One region of the Bacillus sp. SH7-1 genome, then DNA from elsewhere that is predicted to be linked to it. Evidence: predicted binding sites of a transcription regulator. Region 1 holds the regulator's gene; the other holds the start of a gene.
The links. Region 1 encodes NrdR, which represses ribonucleotide reductase genes. Its sites were predicted from a motif close to AACACNATATATNGTGTT; they were not measured.

Region 1 (3,424 bases):
CAAAACATACTGTTATTTCAAATGCATCTTGTACAACAAACTGTTTAGCGCCTGTTGTTAAGGTGTTAGATGAGCAGTTTGGAATTGAAAACGGTTTAATGACGACAGTTCACGCTTATACAAATGACCAAAAAAATATTGATAACCCACATAAAGATTTAAGAAGAGCACGTGCTTGCGGACAATCAATTATTCCGACAACGACAGGTGCTGCGAAAGCGCTAGCAAAAGTTCTTCCGCATTTAAATGGAAAACTTCATGGTATGGCACTTCGTGTACCAACACCAAACGTGTCTCTTGTTGACTTAGTAGTAGATGTAAAACGTGATGTGACAGTTGAAGCTATTAACGACGCATTCAAAACTGTTGCAAACGGTGCGTTAAAAGGCATTGTAGAATTCAGTGAAGAACCTTTAGTATCTATCGACTTTAATACAAATACACACTCAGCTATTATTGATGGTTTATCTACAATGGTAATGGGTGATCGTAAAGTGAAAGTGCTTGCTTGGTATGATAACGAGTGGGGCTACTCTCGTCGTGTTGTAGATCTTGTAACGTTAGTTGTTGACGAATTAGCGAAACAAAAAAATATGCAACATATTTAAGTGAATAAGGGAGAGGGCAAGTAAATATTGCTCTCTTTTTTTAATTTTTTCTGAAAAGGAAAAAAATTATATGAGTATATTTTGGAAAGTGGACATACCACGAAGCGTTGTTATTACTGTATTTGTGAATCATTTATTTTTTTTAGGGAAAAGTAAAGAGGAAAATATGACAGAAAATCGAAAAAACTGTTGTTGCAAAATGAAAATAAACAAAGTATACTAACACTCGTAAACTTAAGAGCTGAGGTACGTAGTCACTACTTAAAGGGTTAGGACCTCTCTGGACTAACTTTCCCCCGTGGTAGTGGAGCAAGCCAAATTGCAAATTAGTTTTCAATTCGAACAGTTAGAATAAATTTACAAGGGGGAACTGTAGAATGGATACTATGGATACGATGGGTCGTCACGTGATCGCTGAACTTTGGGATTGCGATTTCGACAAGCTTAATGACATGCCGTATATTGAACAATTATTTGTGGATGCAGCACTAAGAGCTGGTGCTGAAGTGCGTGAGGTTGCTTTTCATAAATTTGCACCACAAGGTGTAAGTGGAGTAGTAATTATCTCGGAATCACATTTAACAATTCATAGCTTTCCGGAGCACGGTTACGCGAGTATTGATGTTTATACTTGTGGGGATCGTATTGATCCAAATGTTGCTGCAGAATATATTGCAGAAGGTTTAAACGCGAAAACGCGTGAGAGCATCGAGCTTCCTCGAGGCACTGGTAGCTTCGAAATTAAGCAGAGAGAAACAAAAGCTCTTTAAAAAAGAACATAATTGATTTAAAATGTAAAGAGGTGTATAATGCACCTCTTTTTTAGTTTATGAAAAAGGAAAAATATAACGTACTTGTTAGTTAGATAAACTGAGCTCTTACGAATAAGTTAGCATCCTATCTACCATCTTATTTTGAAAACGAGATGAGAAAATAATGTGCTTAAACTTAAAGTGGTAAGAGAGTTAGAATGAGTTATATAATACTGTATATATATTGTCAGATGAAGTAAGTAGAGAAAAAATGAAGAGTATAGTGTAAAGGAGTGAATATATTGCGTTGTCCATCCTGTTCTCATAATGGTACAAGAGTGTTAGATTCGCGTCCGGTAGACGAGGGGCGCTCTATTCGAAGAAGGAGAGAGTGTGAAAGTTGTTTAAGTCGCTTTACGACATTCGAAAGAGTAGAAGAGTCACCACTTATCGTTGTAAAAAAAGAAGGCACACGAGAAGAGTTTAATAAAGAAAAGATTTTACGCGGCTTAATTAAAGCGTGCGAAAAAAGACCAGTATCTTTAAGGCAATTAGAAGAAGTAACTCAAAGTGTGGAACGTGAACTTCGTAATTTAGGGATATCAGAAGTGAAAAGTGATATGATTGGCGAAATTGTTATGGAAGAACTGCGTGATATTGATGATGTTGCTTACGTACGTTTTGCATCTGTATATCGCCAATTTAAAGATTTAAATGTATTTATTGAAGAATTAAAAGATATACTGCAAAAAGAAAGAGAGTAGAATCTGTATTGTATTCTCTTTACATACCGTAAGTAATGAGATAAGAGAGCTAGAAGCGAAAGCTAATAGCTCTTTTTCGCTAAGAAATTATATAATGAAGATAGAACGAATGAAATAGAGGATAGATTGGATGAGAGAAAGGAAAAGCAAGAATGGAAAAACAGTCATGGATGGAGCTATTGCCAATTGATCGTTATAAAGTAAGTGCGAAAGGGTTACTGCATAATTACGACCGAAAAGTGTTAACGATGTTGTATCAGCCGTTAATAGGTAGTAGAGCGTTTAGCTTGTACATGACGCTATGGGGAGAGTTAGAGCAAGATCGTGTGTTTGGAAAAGAGAATACGCATCATTCCCTTATGGTGACCATGCAAATGCAGCTTCCCGAAATATATGAGGAACGGGTAAAGTTAGAGGCAATTGGGCTTTTAAAAGTATATATTAAGAAAGAAAAAGATATTCGAATGTTTATATACGAGCTGCAACCACCTTTATCGCCGAAGCAGTTTTTTGATGATATTGTTTTAAGTATCTTTTTATACAATCGATTGAGTCGGACAAAATATAATCAAGTAAAGCAATATTTCTTAGAAGAAGAATTTGATTTTGTATCTTATGAAAATGTTACACGTTCTTTCAATGATGTGTTTGGTTCGTTTAATCCAGGTCAGCTTGAGCATGCGCAAGAGGATCTTCGTATTCCAAAAACGACAGCTATGCCAAGTAACGAGAAGGGGGACGCTCCGAAAGTTTGGAATGATTTCTTTGATTTCTCCTTATTTGTAGATGGCTTGTCCGCCCTTGTTCCTAAAAAGGCGATTACAGATCAAGTGCGAGAGTGTGTTATCACGCTTGCTTACGTATACGGTGTAGATGTGTTATCGATGCAAAATATCGTTCTTGGTGCGGTGACAGAGATGCAGACAATTGATATTGAAAGGCTTAGAAAAGGAGCACGTGATTGGTATCAGTTCGAAAACGGTCAAGCATTACCAGTATTAAGTGAAAGAGTACAACCTCACGCTGCACGTGTGATGAAAGAGAAAGAGCCTTCTACGCAAGAAGAGATGTTAATAAAACAGTTAGAGGAAATCTCACCGAAACAACTATTGAAAGAAATTTCTGGTGGTGCAGAGGCGACGAAGGCTGACTTGCAAATCGTTGAAGATGTAATGATCAATCAAAAGTTAACTCCAGGTGTTGTGAATGTACTTATTTATTACGTTATGCTACGCTCAGATATGAAACTTGCGAAAACGTATGTGGAGAAGATTGCAGGGCATTGGGCACGCAAAAAGGT
Region 2 (3,424 bases), on a different contig from region 1:
TGATCAAAGGTGTGCTGTACAGTCAGCAGCTGAATTAGTGGATTCTTTATCTTTTATGCAAAATGCTCTTTTTAGGGAAGCAGAGGTTCCGACGAGTTTTTATGCTCCAAAATGGTTGAAGTGTAAACCTAACGTATGGATGTTTATCGGACGAGCAGTATGGATACTTGGTTACCATAAAGATGTTGAGTCTTATAAGGAAGTAAGGGAGAGGGCAAAGCAAGCGGCATACTTATTACATCGTTACGCTCTCGTACATGGAAGTATTGCTCTTGTAGGTCATAATTATGTGAATGTAATGATTGGTGCGGAACTGAGAGCAATGGGATGGTCTGGTACGCCTATTTTGCACAGAGAGCCATGGGGATGTACAACATATACGTTTCATGAGGCGATGAATGGAAATATATTAAATACGAATTTAACATAAAAGCACACGATTTATATAAACCGTGTGCTTTTTTTTTAGATATAGAAATTTTGATGTTCAATGATTTTACAAGATGTGCATAAGGTTCGCCTACAAGCATAACGATTTGATCTTTTTTATAACCTAGTTTTTCGTATAGTGAATAGGCACGTTTGTTTTCTAAATTAACAAGTAATGCGATTTTTTCATGCTCCTTTTCAGTTGCATGAATTTCAGCAGCTTCGATTAATTTAGAACCAATTCCTTTTCCGCCATGTGCACTTGAAACTGATAATGTATCAATGTAATATTCATCAAGTTCAGCTTCTTTTTCTAACGTAATCGATTCATCTTTATGTAATTCTCTTAAGTGATGTACAATTGGTTCATCAAGCCTTGTTGCCTCACTACCGTGATAAGCGACAATAACTCCAATTGCAACCCCGTCTTGCTCATATACAAAACAGTTTTCATAGCTCAGTCGATTGCCCTCTTTTGAGAACCATGTTTCAAGTCCTAGTAATACTTCGGTCTCAACTGTGCTACCTGTGATTTTTTCAGCAATTTCGTGCAGAGCATTATACAATAAAGGAGCTATTGCCGTTGCATCTGTCTTTTTTGCTTTCCGAATCATAGTATCCCTCCTAGTTCTATTTATATATTGTAGCATAGTGGTATGGAACTTTGCATAATTGAATGTCGAAATGTTTGATATAGAGAAGTAGCTATGTTAGTATATGATATTTAGTGGACATATAATAAAGAGATATCTTTTGAAAAATAATGAAAATGAAATGAAGGTATAGCATCTGGATAATTTTACAGTTGTTGACCTATAGAATATAAGATAAAATAAAATATTGCATAGAGGTGAAATACATGGATAAAGAATTAGCAAATACAATTTTGGATCAGCTGAAAAATGGTGAAATAAAGGAGTATGTTGTTACGAAAGATGTATTTTATACGTTCAGAGAAGTTGTAGTAAGTAGGGAAGACTTTAAACATTTCATTGGTAACGCACAGCGCGGCGGACAAGTAATTTATACATATTCAGAAACGCCACGTTCGTAATTAGAAGGATATAGGGGAGGAGAATTATGGGCGATTTTAAACAAGGCATATTACCGCATTGGGATTATATGTGGAAAGATAGAGCCGGCAATAGGTTTATGGGGATGGTTATGTATCCAGAGAAAAGAAAGTGTTCGGCAAAAATGCTTCAGAAAATAAAAAGAGCATATGAAGAGGCTATAGAAATTAAAGTAACTGTACAAGTTCAACATACATATCAGTACGTAGAAGGAATGATTGTTTACTTTGATGAAGAAGCTCCTGTATGTACAATGATTGATAAAGATGAAAATCCACATCATATATTTGTAAAAGATATTCTGCGTATTGAGCACTCTGAATAATCTTTTCATAAATAAAATTGAATTTCCATAATAATAATCTTTTTTTATAATAGTTATCTTTTAGTATGTAACGTGAACCGAAAGTATATGTATAATATTTAATAAAGTAAAATTGATAAATGTAATCGTTTTTTAGAACAGATTATCGTTTCATGTCTGTTCTTTTTTGCGTGATGCTGGAGAAATATATTCCTCCAGCATTTGCCGTTTTATGACAAAATATATTGGTAACTTTTTTAAAAATAAGGTTAAATTCGTTGACAACTTTTTTGAAAAGCACTTTATTGACATGAGTTTTAGAATGTTGTTTCATAGTCATTGTATTGAAAAAAATCGACTGTCTTGTCGAAAAGTAAAATTTAAAAAAAGAAAGAATTTATACATATATCTTGTGTCTTATTTTGAAACGTAATACAATATATAGAGAAAACAAGAAACAACATACAGAGAGTATAGATTGGAGAGGGAGGGTCGGAAATGATAGTTGCATATGATTCTATGACAGGAAACGTGAAGCGTTTCATTCACAAATTAAATATGCCGGCCGTTCAAATTGGTGAAGATCTAGTAATAGATGAAGACTTTGTTTTAATTACGTATACAACAGGTTTTGGCAATGTACCAGAACGTGTTTTAGAATTTTTAGAGCGCAATAATGAAAAATTAAAAGGCGTATCTGCAAGCGGCAATCGTAACTGGGGAGACATGTTCGGTGCAAGTGCTGACAAAATTTCTGCTAAATATGAAGTGCCTATTGTATCAAAATTTGAGTTATCAGGAACAAATAATGATGTAGAATATTTTAAGGAAAGGGTGCGGGAGATTGCGACACATTGAACTGAATAATGAAATCACGCAAATGCAGGACGGTTTTTATCAGCTTCATAAAGATAAAGAGGCATTAGAAGTCTTTATGGAAGAAGCTAGAGAAAATACCGTTCATTTTAATAGCGTGGCAGAGCGAATGGAGTATATGAAAGAACATGACTACTATTACAACGTTCTGGACGAGTATAGCTTGGAGGAAGTAGAAGAAGTATATAACATCGCTTATGGTGAAAACTTCGAGTTCCAATCATACATGGCAGCATCTAAGTTCTACAAAGATTATGCGTTAAAAACAAATGATCAAAAACAATACTTAGAAAGCTATGAAGATCGTGTAGCAATTGTGTCATTATACTTAGGACGCGGTGATGTTGCGAAGGCAAAACAATTCGCAAGCATGATTGTAAAACAAAACTACCAACCAGCGACACCAACCTTTTTAAATGCGGGAAGAAGCAGAAGAGGAGAAATGGTGTCTTGTTTCTTGTTAGAGATGGACGATAGCTTAAATTCAATCGGTTTTAACATTAATACTGCAATGCAATTATCAAAAATCGGTGGTGGAGTAGCCTTAAACTTATCTAAGCTACGCGCACGCGGTGAGCAAATTAAAGGTATCGATAACGCTGCAAGTGGTGTAGTACCTGTTATGAAATTACTTGAAGATTCATTTTCATATGCGAATCAGCTTGGCCAACGAAAAGGTGCCGGCGCAGTATACTTAAACATATTCCATTGGGATATTATTGAATTCCTTGATACAAAAAAA

Region 2: nrdI (class Ib ribonucleoside-diphosphate reductase assembly flavoprotein NrdI) is a predicted target of NrdR. The motif match lies at 2,238-2,255, and genes of this name have one in related genera.

What each region holds. Positions count from the first base shown of each region.
Region 1 covers NZ_QNUD01000005.1:106,178-109,601, forward strand. The annotation lists gene DN390_RS03870 (glyceraldehyde-3-phosphate dehydrogenase) at 1-608, shown strand, start outside; gene speD (adenosylmethionine decarboxylase) at 995-1,378, shown strand; gene nrdR (transcriptional regulator NrdR) at 1,663-2,124, shown strand; gene DN390_RS03885 (replication initiation and membrane attachment family protein) at 2,277-3,424, shown strand, end outside.
Region 2 covers NZ_QNUD01000041.1:173,092-176,515, reverse strand. The annotation lists gene DN390_RS26200 (hypothetical protein) at 1-430, shown strand, start outside; partial or broken gene DN390_RS26195 (GNAT family N-acetyltransferase) at 468-1,043, opposite strand; gene DN390_RS26190 (hypothetical protein) at 1,289-1,483, shown strand; gene DN390_RS26185 (hypothetical protein) at 1,510-1,827, shown strand; gene nrdI (class Ib ribonucleoside-diphosphate reductase assembly flavoprotein NrdI) at 2,305-2,664, shown strand; partial or broken gene DN390_RS26170 (ribonucleotide reductase N-terminal alpha domain-containing protein) at 2,651-3,424, shown strand, end outside.